2 regions of the Neptunomonas sp. CHC150 genome follow, and region 1 is predicted to be linked to the other one. Evidence: predicted binding sites of a transcription regulator. Region 1 holds the regulator's gene; the other holds the start of a gene.
What was found. Region 1 encodes sigma-54, which starts transcription at its own class of promoters, with help from an activator protein. Its sites were predicted from a motif close to TGGCACNNNNNTTGCTNT; they were not measured.

Region 1 (7,966 bases):
ATTGCAGCAACACTAGCCAGCACAGGCACTCCGGCCTTCTTTGTTCACCCAGGTGAAGCCAGCCATGGCGATATGGGGATGTTCACACCAGAAGACGTGGTCATTGCGCTATCCAACTCAGGTGAAACCGCTGAGATTGTGACTATATTGCCGCTCATTAAACGGATGGCAGCTCCGCTAATCAGTATTACAGGTAACCCTGCATCCACATTATCTCAAGAAGCTAATGTCAATTTAGACATCTCTGTTTCCGAAGAAGCATGCCCTCTCAACTTAGCACCTACATCCAGTACGACTGCGCAGTTGGTGATGGGAGACGCACTTGCAATCGCCTTACTTGAAGCCAAAGGTTTTACCGCCGAAGACTTTGCCTTTTCTCACCCTGGTGGTAGCCTCGGCCGCAAGCTCTTGCTCAAAGTTAAAAGCATTATGCACGCAGGCGACGACATACCTACCGTCGAACTCGGCACATCAGTTAACGCGGCTCTCATAGAAGTTACAGAAAAGCGCTTAGGCATGACAACAGTTGTCGACAAAGACGGTGTACTGGTCGGTATATTTACCGATGGAGACTTGCGACGAACGCTTGATTTGAACCTTGACCTCAAATCAACACCTATAGAACAAGTCATGACACGCCAATCAACAACCGTTAACGAAGAAATGCTCGCCGCCGAAGCCCTTCACATCATGCAAACTAAAAAAATCAACGCGCTGATTGCTTGCGATGACCAAGGTCGCCCTACTGGCGCACTGAATATGCACGACATGTTAAAAGCAGGAGTGATTTAATGCGCACTATCGACAATATTGAACTTGCAAAACGCGCCGCAAACATCACGCTAGCAGTGTTTGACGTGGATGGTATTTTAACTGACGGCAGTTTACATTTCCTTGCAGATGGTTCAGAAGTCAAAATGTTTAACACCCTAGACGGCCTAGGCTTCAAAATGCTGCATGACATGGGGATTGAAACCGCGATCATTACTGGCCGAAAGTCACCGCAAGTCGAAATGCGTGTCAAAGCACTGGGAATTACATACCTGCACCAAGGACGGGATGACAAACTTACCGCCCTGCGTGAAATACTAGACAAAACAGCTCATAGCGAAGAGACAACCGCCTATATTGGCGACGACCTACCTGATTTATCCGCTATTACAGCCGTTGCTTTTGGTGCAACAGTTCCCAATGGGCACCCTCTTGTAAAAGAAGAGGCCAGTTGGGTAACTGAACGAACAGGGGGGTATGGAGCCGCTCGTGAGTTTTGCGAGACTATCCTACAAGCCAAAGGCTTGTTAGCACAGGCGTACCAGAGGTTCCGTTAATGCTACTGAACCAAAGCAAAGCGCGAGTAGCCGTTGCAAGTATTCTCTTGTTACCGCTTCTCGCTTACTGGATTATTAACCCTGATGACGTGCAAGAGACACCGACACAAAGCGCATTATCACAGGGTGCGGATTACTACCTAAAAGGCAGCAAAGTAAAAGAGTTCGATGAACAAGGGAAGCTTAAAGCGACACTGTCAGCCGCTGAGTTAACTCACTTTCCCGATCAAGCATTATCCAGACTACTTTCTCCATCCGTCGAAATGCAGGATGAAAAAGGAACACCTGTCACGCTCACCAGCAAAACTGGCACGTTATTTGATAATGAAGACCGCATGACGCTTGATGAAGACGTACGCGTCACGCATAATCCCAACATGCCCGATGCCAGTTTACTAACCACGTCGTCGTTAAATTTTGACCGCCGCAGTGGTATCGCGAGCACAGACCTACCCGTCAAAATAACAAACCAACAGTTTGAAACGACAGCAACTGGCATGACGATCAACATTAATTCGCGGACCTCCGATTTACTATCGGACGTAAAAGGCACTTTTTATGTCGAACCTTAAACAACTATCCCTGTTGGCTTGCACATGCCTATTCGCTACCCAGCTTGCCTTTGCGTTACCTGACGACCGCAAGAAGCCTATCCATATCGCCGCTAATAGCGCTCAGATTGATGAAAATAGCGGAATTACTACCTATACGGGCAACGTGCTTATTACCCAGGGTACTATGAAAATAAAAGCCGCTAAGGTTAACCTTTATCAAAAAAATAATGACGTAAACCGCATTGTCGCCACGGGTAGTCCAGCAAGCTTTAGCCAACAAGCATCAGCAAACCAAGCTATTACCGACGCGTTTGGTCAACGTTTAGAATATCAAGTTGATCAACAAACCATCACAATCACCGGCAACGCTCGCGTAGAACAAGACAAGAACCAATTCAGCGGCGAACGCATTGTCTATCAGATGGAAAAGTCTCTCGTTAATGCCTATAGCGGTGAAGGCAACTCAGGACAGCGCGTACAAATGATTATCCAACCAAAAGCGAAATAATATGATGACGCCGGATAGCACTTTACACGCTCGCAACTTAGCAAAATCATACAAAAAACGTAATGTCGTTCGCGATGTATCCCTCTCGGTCAATAGCGGTGAAATCGTAGGACTTCTGGGTCCCAATGGTGCCGGTAAAACTACCTGCTTTTACATGATTGTGGGCTTGGTCAAAGCTGATAACGGCTCAATAGCTATCAACGAAGAAACGATTACCCCTTTGGCTATGCACCAACGCGCACGCAAAGGAATTGGTTACTTACCTCAAGAAGCGTCTATTTTTCGAAAGCTCAGTGTTGAAGATAACTTACTTGGCATTTTAGAAATGCGAAAAGAGCTATCAGTTGATCAACAAAAAGCCAAAATGGAAGAGTTGCTAGAAGAGTTTCACATTACGCACATACGAAATAGTCTAGGCATGAGCTTGTCTGGTGGAGAACGACGCCGAGTCGAAATAGCGCGTGCCCTAGCCTCCGAGCCCGCTTTTATTTTGTTAGACGAACCCTTTGCAGGGGTTGACCCAATCTCTGTAAATGATATTAAAAAGACGATAAAACACCTACAATCAAAAGGTATTGGAGTCTTAATAACGGACCACAATGTCAGAGAAACACTCGACATTTGTGAGAAAGCCTACATAGTCAGTGAAGGTGTTATCCTAGCTGAAGGCGAGCCAAGCGATATACTGGCAAATGAAAAAGTTCGTGCTGCTTACCTCGGCGAATCGTTTCGACTATAAGCAACACCTCGTGTTTTCTGGAGTCTACTTGTAATTTATGAAGCAGTCATTACAGTTAAAAATGGGGCAACATCTCACGATGACCCCACAATTACAGCAAGCAATTCGCTTACTGCAATTATCGACACTTGATCTACAGCAGGAGATTCAATCTGCATTAGACAGCAATCCCATGCTGGAAACTAATGAAGACAGTGAAGACAATGCGGCTCCGCAGGACAACTCTACACAGAGCGAGCAGCCTAGCAATTCAGATCAAACCCCATCGGAATACACGGCGCAAACAACACAAGAATCGACACAATCTGACGACCAAGAACCCGACTCTTTTGACGACAAGTGGAACGATGACATCCCCAGTGAGTTATCAACCGATTCATCTTGGGACGACACTTACCAAACTAGCAGCAACACATCGAGCACAAGTAATCGTGACGATGACAGCTTTTTTGAATCGAATGATAGTGCCGAGGAGAGTCTCCAAGACCATTTGCTATGGCAACTTAACCTAACAAGGATGTCCGCAGACGACCGTTTAGTTGCTGAAGCCATTATCGATGCGATCGACAACGAAGGCTATTTACGCCTTAACATTGAAGAGCTGCTTGAAGACTTTAAACGCCAAGAACCAGAACGCTTCCAAGAAGCAGAACTGGAAGAGTTCGAAGCCGTATTGCATCGCGTACAGCAGTTTGATCCGCCCGGTGTAGCGGCCCGCGACTTAGGTGAATGCCTGTGCATACAATTAAAACAATTACCTGAGCCGCCTCCTTTGTTAGCGCAAACGTTGAACTTGTGCCAACATTATATCCACTTACTGGGTAACCATGATTACAAACAATTGATGCGCAAGCTACGCATCAAAGAACCACAATTACAGGCTATTATTGAACTCATTCAAACGCTAAACCCGCAGCCGGGAGCAATGATTTCACCTTCAAAAGCTGAATATGTGATTCCAGATGTTTTTGTGGAAAAGCTCAAAGGTGTTTGGACCGTGCGCTTGAATTCTGAAGCTTCACCTAATTTACGGATCAACACTCAGTATGCTGATTTGATTCGCCGAGCGGACTCCAGCGCGGATAACACCTATTTAAAAAACCATTTACAGGAAGCACGCTGGTTTATTAAGAGTCTACTCAGCCGAAATGAAACTCTGCTAAAAGTTTCAAGTCAAATTATCGAAAGGCAAGTAGATTTTCTTGAGCATGGTGAAGAAGCTATGAAGCCCATGGTGTTACATGACATTGCCGAAGCAGTTGAGATGCACGAATCCACTATCTCACGTGTGACGACACAAAAATTCATGCACACACCTCGCGGAATATTTGAGCTAAAGTACTTCTTTTCAAGCCATGTCAACACCAGCGATGGTGGCGCAGCCTCATCAACAGCCATACGAGCGGTCATAAAAAAACTGATAGCTGCCGAAAACCCTGCTAAACCTTTAAGTGATAGTAAAATTGCTCAACTTCTCGATGAAGAAGGAATCCAGGTCGCTCGAAGGACGATCGCCAAATATCGCGAAGCGATGGGAATCGCTCCTTCTAATGAACGCAAGCGTCTGGTTTAATAACGATACGCATACGACTGAAGAGTCGTGCTAAGGAGACAATCTATGCAGATCAATATCACAGGTCACCATGTAGAACTGACTGAAGCACTGTCCGAGTATGTACACACTAAGTTTGACAAGCTAGAACGCCATTTCGATAACATCACTAACGTACAAGTGACCTTGAGTGTTGATAAACAGCGGCAAATTGCCGAAGCTGACATGCATATTGCTGGAGGCGAAATATTTGCAACCAGTGAGCAGCCGGATATGTATGCGGCCATTGATGCCCTGACGGATAAGCTAGACCGTCAAATCATCAAACATAAAGAAAAGCTCAAGAGCCATAAATAACCTTCTAATAACTAATTGAAGTCATATGCCCATAATTTCTCTGTTAACACCTAGCCGCACTCTACAAGCAGTAGAGGGCGGCAGCAAAAAGCGCGTGCTAGAAATGGCAAGCAAACTCATTGCTGAATCAGTCGGTGAAGAAGTCACACACGAACTTATCTTCACCGGCCTAATTGGCAGAGAAAGGCTGGGCAGTACCGGCATCGGTGAAGGGGTTGCTATACCCCATTGCCGATTAGCGGGTATCGAAGCACCGATAGGAGCGCTGATTCACTTAGCAGAGCCTATCGATTTTGATGCTATCGACAGCCGTCCTGTAGATTTACTGTTCTTTTTGCTAGTCCCTGAAGCGGCCTGTGATGAGCACCTCGGCACTTTAGCAAAATTAGCAGAAGTCTTTAGCCAAGATGAATGCCGTGTCGCCCTTCGAAAAGCCGACAGCAATGAAAACCTATTGGCTACAGCGATGCGCTTATTCCAATAAAGTGACATCAGCCTAATGCAATAAGAGAGCTCTCATGAAATTGGTAATCATTAGCGGGATGTCCGGCTCAGGAAAAAGCTCAGCCTTGCAGGCATTGGAAGATGTGGGTTTTTATTGCATTGATAACTTACCGGCTATGCTATTGCCGGATTTAATTAAGCATCTAGAAGCCGATGCTCAATTCAAAAAAATAGCCGTTTGTATCGATGCTCGTAACTTATCGAGTAATTTAGAGCGACTCCCCGAGATCTGGCGTGATTTTAACGAACACAGCGACATTAACGCCGAGCTCGTGTTTATTAACGCGTCACTTGAAAGCTTACTCAACCGTTACAGCTCAACTAGACGTCGACATCCGATGTCAGAATTGTTTAGTGGATTAACTGACTCAATTGAGTACGAAAAAAAGCTCCTTGAGCCGATCGCCGAAATTGCCGATATAAGAATCGATACTACGCATATGTCACTATACGACCTCCGTGACACGATTAAATTACGTGTAGCAGAGCGTAAACAGCAAACGTTATCACTCCAATTTGAGTCGTTTGGCTTTAAACATGGCGTTCCAATGGATGTCGATATGGTATTTGATGTCCGTGTACTGCCAAACCCTTATTGGCTTCCTGAATTACGTAAATTTACGGGCAAGGACAAGCCTGTCATCGACTTTTTAAGTAACGAGGCTCTGGTCGATGAAATGTACCAGGATATTCGCGGTTACATTGAAAAGTGGTTGCCTGAGTTTTCCAACAATAACCGCAGTTATGTCACGGTAGGTATTGGCTGCACCGGCGGCCAGCACCGGTCCGTTTTTCTTGCGGAGAAGCTAACGGGCTATTTTAAATCACTCATGGATACGGTGAACATACGCCACCGAGAACTGCACTAAGTGCCAGTTTAAGATCAGGAATAAGCGCATGCTAGAAAAGAAAATCACAATAATAAATAAGCTCGGCTTACACGCCCGCGCAGCCGCCAAGCTCATCAACACAACCTCGCGCTTTTCGTGCGACGTCCGCCTAGAAAAAGATGACCGAGAAGTGGATGGGAAAAGTATCATGTCTGTTATGATGCTTGCCGCAAGTCGAGGCACCGAACTTACTGTAAAAACTCAAGGCGAAGACCAAGATGAAGCCCTGAGCGCGATAGAAGCGTTAATTAATAACCGCTTTGACGAAGAAGAGTAATATCAGCCAACAGATCTACTGTAGGCTTAAGAACTATCCGTTATACTAGCGCCTACGCCACCAAGGCGCCCCTACTCTATCCTGACGCTGACAGTGAGCACCTAAGGACTTTATGACGGCTCAAGAAGATACCACAGCATTAGACAAGCTAAATAGCGCTCTCAATAGCGGCGCATTTCAACAAGTCCGTTTCACCCTTAACAGCACATTACGTCCTGTAGAAGTCGCACATTTACTCGAAAAGTCGCCCCCAAAAGAGCGCCAAATTCTTTGGAACCTAATCCATCCAGAGAATGAAGGTAAGGTACTGCAATACCTTGCTGATGATATCCAGGCCGACATTTTAAGCAAAATGGATGCTGATCGTTTATTAGCGATTACGGAAACATTAGATACCGACGATGTAGCCGACGTTTTACAACAACTCCCAGAGCGTATTACTCGCGAGCTGCTCCAAATTATGGATCAGCAAAATCGCGAGCGCATCGAAGAGATCTTGGCTTACCCAGAGGATACCGCTGGCGGCTTGATGAATACCGACACGGTTACTATCCGCCCCGATATAACGGTAGAAACGTGCTTGCGCTATATTCGTCGCCATAATGAAATCCCAGAGATGACGGATAGCCTTTTTGTAGTAAGCCGAAAAAAGAATTCATACATAGGCACACTTCCCCTTACCAAGCTGTTGGTGAGTGACCCCGAAATTACAATTCGGGAAATAATGAATACCGATATTAAGCCCATACCTGCTGACATGCCTGATGATAAGGTTGCTTCTCTATTTGAAAAGCACGACCTAGTCTCTGCCCCTGTTATTAACAAGAGCGGTAAATTATTGGGACGTATCACTATCGACGATGTAGTCGACGTTATACGGGAAGATGCCGACCACTCCTTAATGAGCATGGCGGGTCTGGATGAAGATGAAGATACTTTTGCTCCACTCTTAAAAACTACGCGCCGTCGCGCTGTTTGGCTGGGTATTAACTTACTAACAGCGTTACTTGCTTCATCTGTGATCGGACTCTTCCAAGACACCATTGATAAAGTAGTTGCTCTGGCCGTACTAATGCCCATTGTGGCATCCATGGGCGGTATAGCAGGCAGCCAAACCTTAACTCTGATGATACGTGGTCAAGCATTAGGACATGTCGAGCGTTCAAACGCTCGCTGGCTTCTTAACCGCGAGCTGTTAGTCAGCTTATTAAACGGGATCATATGGGCCGGGGTCGTGGCAGCGGTGTCTATGGTCTG
Region 2 (7,966 bases), on a different contig from region 1:
TTGGCGATTATCGCGGCTGCGTCAATGGCTGGTGTTCCTTTGCTGAATGGCTTCTTATCAAAAGAAATGTTCTTCAACGAGACGTTAGATCAAGGCTCGTTAGGGTCGCTATCATGGATTATTCCGGTACTTGCAACCTTGGGCGGTGTTTTTTCCGTCGCGTATTCAACGCGATTTATTCATGATGTGTTTTTTAACGGCGAGCCCGTTAATTTACCGAAAACCCCTCATGAGCCGCCGCGCTATATGAAACTGCCAGTTGAGATATTGGTGGGTTGTTGCTTGCTGGTGGGTATTGTCCCCGGTTTAGTGGTTGCTCAGTTATTAAACGCGGCCTCATCCGCATCTTTGTTGGGGCCTGTGCCATATTACAGTTTGGCAATTTGGCATGGCTTTAACTTGCCGCTAATGATGAGTTTTGTGGCAATGGCTGGTGGTTTCTTTGTGTATTATAACCGCCGAACCTTGTTTCATTTTCAAATGCAGTTTCCAGAACCGGACTCAAAAGTCGTTTTTGAACGTTGGGTTCAAAGAGCGATTAAAGCGTGCCGGTTTGGTCATGCCTATATCGAAAATGGCTCGCTACAGCGTTATATCTTCTTGCTGTTGTTAGCCACGCTGGCCGTTACAGTGACACCGCTTACCGCTTTGCAGCAAACATCGGGTCTGAAACCGCAATTACCTATGGATGCTGCATCAGTAACCGCTGCTATCTTGCTGGTGCTCAGTGCAGTAGCAACGGTGATCTGGAACCGTAAACGGCTGGTGGCTTTGTTGATGTTATCCGTTGTGGGGTTGATTGTTTCAATCGCTTTTGCGCGGTATTCCGCTCCCGACTTAGCGTTGACCCAGTTAGCGGTAGAGGTAGTGACGGTTATTTTGTTAATGTTGGCGCTCTTCTTTTTACCTCAGCAAACGCCTAAAGAATCGTCGCCGCGTCGATTGGTCAGGGATATAGGTATTTCTGCCTTAGTAGGTGGTGTGATTGGTACCGTCAATTACGCCATGATGACCCGTCCACTTGAGACGATATCTGACTTTTTTGTTGCTAACAGTAAAACCGGTGGTGGCGGTACCAACGTGGTTAACGTCATTTTGGTCGACTTCCGAGGCTTTGATACCTTAGGTGAAATAACCGTGTTAGGTATCGCTGCTATTGCAATTTATAAGCTTATTGTGGGAATGCGTTTGTATATGCCTTCCGGCGATGAGTATGGCCGTCATTGGAGTACCGACACATACCCAATGGTACTTGCCGTTATCTCTCAAATTTTGTTGCCTCTGGCCTTGTTAGTCTCGGTCTACATCTTCCTTAGAGGGCATAATGAACCCGGCGGCGGCTTTATTGCTGGCTTGATTACCGGAGTCGCGCTCATACAACAGTACATCGCAAACGGTGTTGGGTGGATGAAAGCGCGCGTCCATATTAATTATCAGTGGATGATCGGCTCAGGCTTGTTAATAGCTGCTTTTACCGGTGTAGGCAGTTGGTTCTTCGATAAGCCTTTCTTAACATCATGGTTTGATTACTTTAAATGGCCTTGGGTGGGTAAGTTTGAGCTCGCCAGTGCCATGTTATTTGATTTAGGTGTGTACTTAACCGTTGTCGGAGCAACTATGCTGATTTTGGCTAACTTAGGAACATTAACGACATCGGAACGTCCGGATGAACGCGTGTTGGAGGATCAGTAATGGAATTGATTTATGCTGCCTGTGTAGGGCTGTTAACAACATGCGGGATTTTTCTAACGCTACGCGGACGTACTTTTCCTGTTGTTGTCGGTTTAACTATGCTCTCGTATGCCGTTAATTTATTTTTGTTTTCAAGCGGCCGCTTGGTGGTGAATCAGCCTGCTGTGCTTGGTCAATCGGAAACGTATGCCGATCCTTTACCACAGGCCTTGGTGCTGACAGCCATTGTTATTGGTTTTGCAATGACGGCGTTTGCCGTGATCCTAGCAATGCGTGCGCGTGCAGATTTAGGCAATGATCATGTTGATGGTCAGGATTTTGGGACAGATCAATTAGCGGATAAGGACAAGGAGAAGTCTAAGTGATGGATCACTTGCCCATTTTACCTATCCTAATACCGATGTTGGCCGCTGTTTTGATGTTGTTGCCACCGGTGGCCAACAGCCTAGAGCGCCAGCGTGTTGTAGCATTTGTTGCCTTGCTTGGGCTGGTTGGCGTGGCTATCGAACTGCTCATAATTAGTTTGAGTGGGTCGATTCAAGTTTACCAACTAGGGAACTGGCAAGCGCCTTACGGCATAGTGCTGGTGGTTGATCGCTTAGCTATTTTAATGGTGCTGCTGACGGGCGTATTAGCCTTAGGAGCATTATTGTATTCGACGGCCGGCGATGACCGAGGCGGAGTGTTCTTTTATCCGCTCTTTATGCTGCAAGTAATGGGTATCAGCGGAGCATTTTTTACCGGTGATATCTTTAACCTCTTTGTGTTTTTTGAGGTGCTGTTATTAGCCTCGTATGCACTGTTAATACATGCTGGCGGTAAACAGAAAACCCAAGCTAGCCTGCATTATCTAATCTTAAACCTCATCGGCTCTTCGCTATTTCTGTTCGCCCTAGGCATTCTTTATGGCACCTTAGGAACGCTTAATATTGCCGATATGGCACTCAAAGTACGCGAACTACCTGAGGCAGAACAACAATTGGCGCGTATTGGCGGGCTATTGCTGTTGATCGTCTTTGGTCTTAAATCTGCCATGTTCCCACTTCATTTTTGGCTGACCAAAACCTACTCAAGTGCTAGTGCACCTGTGGCGGCGCTGTTTGCGATTATGACAAAGGTGGGGATATACAGTATTTGGCGAATCCATACAGTTGTGTTTGGACACCATGCAGGTGAGCTTGCCAACCTAATCCAGCCTTGGCTGTGGCCGGCTGCAATCTTGACGATATCCGCGGGTACTTTGGGCGCATTGGCAAGCCAATCCTTACGCCAGTTAGTGTCTAACTTGGTGATCGTGTCTGTTGGTACTATGTTAAGTGCGGTAGCCATTAATACTGTGCAAGCCACCACGGCTGGGCTTTATTACTTGATACATTCAACGTTGGTTACCGGGGCGCTCTTTTTGCTGGCTGATGCAATTGCCGAACAGCGTGGTAAAGCGTCTGACCGGTTTGTTCGTGCTCGACGAATGACCAGCTCGCTGCCTTTAGGCATAGCATTTGCCATCGGTATTTTATCCATGACCGGCCTACCACCGTTTTCCGGATTTGTGGGTAAGGTATTAGTGCTGCAATCCAGTGTGGGCGCTGCCCAAATGGCATGGGTATGGGGTGCTGTTTTAATCGCTAGTTTGATGAGTGTTATTGCCGCTTCACGGGGCGGATCAACCTTATTTTGGCGTATTAGCAGCGAGACCAATGAGAAAAAAATAATCGCGAAACCCAAGCTGTTTGCCATCTACTTTTTACTATCTGCTTCTCCGTTGTTAGTGATTTTTGGTGGTCAAGTCTCAGACTTTACCTCGCAAGCCGCGTTACAGTTATACCAATTGGGCGTTCAGCCTGAGTTATTGTTACCCACTACACCATCATTAGGGAGTCCTGAGTAAATGCTACGACGTATATTCCCTATGCCAACTCACAGTATAGTGCTGTTTATTGTGTGGCTGTTGCTTAACCAATCGATAGCGCCGGGACATCTACTGTTGGCGTTGATTTTTGCGCTCCTGATTCCGATTCTAGTGGGAGGTATGCAAGCTGAGCAGCCGCACATTAGGCGTCCTATTAAAGCCGTTATATATTTTCTGCGAGTTTTGGTTGATATCATCGTTGCGAATATCGAGGTAACGGTGCAGCTCATGCGTCCGGTTAAGTATTTACAGCCAGCATTTGTCGCGATTCCGCTGGAGCTAACAGGAGACTTTCCTATTACTGTTTTGGCAAGCACCATTTCGTTAACGCCGGGTACCTTGTCAGCTGAGGTTTCAGAAGATAAGCAGTGGTTATATGTGCATGCGTTGCATATGAAAGATGAAACCACCCTAGTGCGTGAAATTAAGAAACGGTATGAAGCGCCGCTTTTGGAGATATTCGGATGCTAGAAATTAGCTTGATGATCGCCACTGCAATGGTCATGGTGTCTTTAGTGCTTAATGTATGGCGGCTGTTTCGTGGGCCAGATAAGCCTGATCGAATATTGGCGCTGGATACTATGTATATCAACAGTATTGCGCTGATTTTATTGTTTGGTTTGTTTATGGGTACCGCCATTTATTTTGAAGCGGCGCTGATGATTGCAATGCTGGGCTTTGTAAGCACAGCGGCTTTGTGCAAGTACTTATTGCGCGGCGACATAATTGAATAAGGGTAGTGTGTTATGCCATTTTGGGTAGAGTTGATAGGCTCAATTTTAATACTATTAGGTGGTTTCTTTGTGCTAATGGGCTCTATAGGTTTGGTGAAAATGCCAGATTTCTATATGCGATTGCATACACCGACTAAAGCGACCACGTTAGGGATGGGGGCTATATTGATTGCCTCTATGATATTGGTGAGCGTCAATCAAAATGGGTTAAGTGCGCATGAATTGCTTATTAGCATTTTCTTGTTCATTACCGCACCGGTTACAGCCATGATGATGGCCAAAACGGGTTTGCATTACCACCTTAAAATCCACAAGGGTACGCTTAACCGCGATCTGGCGGACATTGCTAAGCAGCGCCAGCCGCCCAATCACTGATTCGTTGCGCACCAATGTGGACTTGAGGGTCAGTATTGGTGCGCTTTCTGTTCAATAACAGTGCTCTACGTTCAGGTGACTGCTCAATAAATATCGGCCCACCTTTCATCTAAGTCGCTTCTCCCCCTAAATAAGGCGCTTATCGTGTGCCTCATCCCTTCTTGATAAAGAGAAAAGTTATAAAGCGCTAACTGGTATATTCTTTGCTTTTCTGGTCTAGTTAACGATAGATAGTTGACGAGTCGATCAGGATTAGAGGAGGTACCGAAAGCGATGGAACTTACCCCGCGCGAGAAAGATAAACTCTTGTTATTTACCGCAGCCTTGTTGGCAGAGCGCCGCAAAGATCGAGGCTTAAAGCTCAATTACCCTGAGTCGATTGCTTATATTAGTGCCGCTATTCTTGAAGGTGCACGTGATGGAAAAACCGTTGCCGAGCTGATGGATTATGGCCGTACTTTATTAACGGTTGATGATGTCATGGATGGTATAGCCGAGATGATTCATGAAGTGCAAGTTGAGGCCACTTTTCCAGACGGTACCAAGCTAGTCACTGTTCATGATCCCATTGTGTAGGAGACCATTATGATTCCGGGCGAAATGATTACACAAGCGGGCGATATAACCTTAAATGCAGGACGTGAGACGGTAACGATTAGCGTCGCAAACACGGGTGATCGACCTATTCAGATTGGCTCACACTACCACTTTTATGAAGCCAATAACGCTTTGCGATTTGAGCGCGATAAAACGCGTGGTTTTCGTTTAAATATAGCCGCTGGCACCGCGGTGCGGTTTGAACCAGGGCAAAGTCGAACCGTTGAGCTGGTCGCGTATGCGGGTGACCGCAAAGTGTTTGGCTTCCAAGGCAAAATAATGGGCACCCTGTAAGGAGATTCGGATGGCAACTATTTCACGACGCGCCTATGCAGAGATGTTTGGCCCAACCACGGGTGACCGCGTTCGACTAGCGGACACCGAGCTATTTTTAGAAGTAGAGCGGGATTACACCACCTACGGCGATGAAGTTAAATTTGGCGGGGGCAAAGTTATCCGTGATGGCCAAGGTCAAGGCCAAGCACTGAGTGCAGAGACGGTCGATCTCGTCATCACTAATGCCCTGATTTTAGATCACTGGGGTATTGTAAAAGCAGACATCGGCATTAAAGCCGGTCGTATTGCGGCCATAGGTAAAGCCGGTAACCCTGATGTGCAGCCTAATGTAAATATTATTATTGGCCCTGGCACCGAAGTGTTGGCTGGGGAAGGCTCCATTGTTACAGCCGGTGGTATTGATGCGCATATTCATTTTATCTGCCCGCAACAAATAGATGATGCACTTATGTCGGGCGTAACCACCATGATTGGCGGGGGTACTGGCCCTGCAACAGGTACAAATGCGACAACCTGTACACCAGGGCCTTGGAATATTCATCGTATGCTGCAAGCGGTGGATAACTTGCCGATGAATATAGGTTTCTTAGGTAAAGGTAATGCGAGCCAGCCTGAAGCTCTGCGTGAGCAGGTAGAGGCGGGTGTAATGGGCTTAAAACTGCATGAGGACTGGGGAACGACTCCGGCGTCCATTGATTGCTGCTTGTCCGTTGCTGAAGAGATGGATATTCAGGTCGCCATCCACACTGACACTCTAAATGAGTCCGGTTTTGTAGAAGACACGCTAGCAGCGATAGGTGATAGGGTTATTCATACGTACCATACAGAAGGGGCCGGAGGCGGGCATGCGCCTGATATTATTAAGGCGGCAGGCCTTTCTAATGTGCTGCCTTCATCGACCAACCCAACACGTCCTTATACGATCAACACCGTTGATGAACATTTGGATATGTTGATGGTATGCCATCACCTCGATCCCAGTATTGCTGAGGACGTAGCTTTTGCTGAGTCGCGGATTCGTCGTGAGACCATTGCCGCCGAGGATATCCTGCATGATTTAGGTGCTTTTTCGATGATTTCTTCAGACTCCCAAGCGATGGGACGGGTGGGGGAGGTCATTACCCGTACATGGCAAACAGCACACAAAATGAAAGTGCAACGAGGGCCGTTAGAGGGTGATTCAGCTGATAATGATAACAATCGTCTGAAACGTTACATCGCAAAATATACGATTAATCCCGCGTTAGCCCATGGTATTTCTCATGAAGTCGGTTCAATTGAAGTAGGTAAGCTTGCTGATATTGTGCTTTGGAAGCCTGCGTTCTTTGGGATTAAGCCCAGCACTATTTTGAAAGGCGGCATGATTGCAGCCGCCCCGATGGGCGATCCCAATGCCTCAATTCCTACCCCGCAGCCGGTGCATTACCGTCCTATGTTTGGTGCGATGGGAGGTGCCTGTCATGCTACGTCAATGTTGTTCTTATCGCAGGCCGCCGCTAAAACGGACTTGGCCGAACAGCTAGGCTTAAAGAGTTTGATTGGTGAGGTAAAAGGCTGCCGTACGGTACGTAAAGCCGACATGATTCACAATAACTATCAGCCTGATATTTCAGTCGATCCGCAAACCTATGAAGTAAAAGCGGACGGGGTATTGCTAACATGCGAACCTGCCGACGCGTTGCCAATGGCACAAAGATACTTCTTGTTTTAGACCGTTCACGTTAAAAAGACGGTGTTGAATAAGTGAGTAAGAGGGAACAATGAAGCAATTTACTAAACAAGTTGACGTGAGCTTGGCTAGCCAAGCCACATTAAGCTTGCCTATCAATAAACGTATTAAAGGGCGCTTGCGGGTCGAGTTAGACACGGGCGAAGAAGCGGGCTTATTTTTACAACGAGGCATCACGCTACGCGATGGAGATCAAATCGCTACGGAGGATGGCTATGTTGTTCGTATTATCGCCGCGAACGAGTCTGTATCCACCGTTCAATGTCATGATCCGTTGCTACTCACTCGTATTGCTTACCACCTAGGTAATCGGCACGTACCTTTACAGGTAGGGGATGGCTTTGTCCGTTATCAGCATGATCATGTACTCGACGATATGGTGAAGGGGTTAGGAGGCCAAGTAGTTAGTGAGCAGGCGCCTTTTGAGCCTGAGGCGGGCGCCTATGGCGGCAGTAGTAGTCATGGACATCATGAATACGGCCGCCATCACGCGCACGCACATGATCACGAGCATTAATTTTTTGGGAGTTAATTAAAATGAAACATCTAATCACTGCGGCTACGGTTGCTCTAGTAAGCCCTTCGGTATTGGCACATAACAGCGAAACAGCTTCGAGCCTACATGCAAGCCTC

Region 2: the regulator sigma-54 is predicted to act here: its motif matches at 4,903-4,920, upstream of ureA (urease subunit gamma).

The regions. Positions count from the first base shown of each region.
Region 1 is NZ_JAPNXU010000012.1:55,208-63,173, reverse strand. Features, by position in the region: gene OW491_RS16135 (KpsF/GutQ family sugar-phosphate isomerase) at 1-792, shown strand, start outside; gene OW491_RS16130 (HAD hydrolase family protein) at 792-1,328, shown strand; gene lptC (LPS export ABC transporter periplasmic protein LptC) at 1,328-1,900, shown strand; gene lptA (lipopolysaccharide transport periplasmic protein LptA) at 1,887-2,390, shown strand; gene lptB (LPS export ABC transporter ATP-binding protein) at 2,395-3,129, shown strand; gene OW491_RS16110 (RNA polymerase factor sigma-54) at 3,167-4,702, shown strand; gene hpf (ribosome hibernation promoting factor) at 4,748-5,038, shown strand; gene ptsN (PTS IIA-like nitrogen regulatory protein PtsN) at 5,064-5,522, shown strand; gene rapZ (RNase adapter RapZ) at 5,557-6,411, shown strand; gene OW491_RS16090 (HPr family phosphocarrier protein) at 6,440-6,709, shown strand; gene mgtE (magnesium transporter) at 6,822-7,966, shown strand, end outside.
Region 2 is NZ_JAPNXU010000010.1:180,068-188,033, reverse strand. Features, by position in the region: gene OW491_RS12665 (monovalent cation/H+ antiporter subunit A) at 1-1,692, shown strand, start outside; gene OW491_RS12660 (Na+/H+ antiporter subunit C) at 1,692-2,057, shown strand; gene OW491_RS12655 (monovalent cation/H+ antiporter subunit D) at 2,057-3,580, shown strand; gene OW491_RS12650 (Na+/H+ antiporter subunit E) at 3,581-4,072, shown strand; gene OW491_RS12645 (K+/H+ antiporter subunit F) at 4,066-4,335, shown strand; gene OW491_RS12640 (Na+/H+ antiporter subunit G) at 4,348-4,710, shown strand; gene ureA (urease subunit gamma) at 4,984-5,286, shown strand; gene OW491_RS12630 (urease subunit beta) at 5,296-5,601, shown strand; gene ureC (urease subunit alpha) at 5,612-7,315, shown strand; gene ureE (urease accessory protein UreE) at 7,365-7,850, shown strand; gene OW491_RS12615 (hypothetical protein) at 7,871-7,966, shown strand, end outside.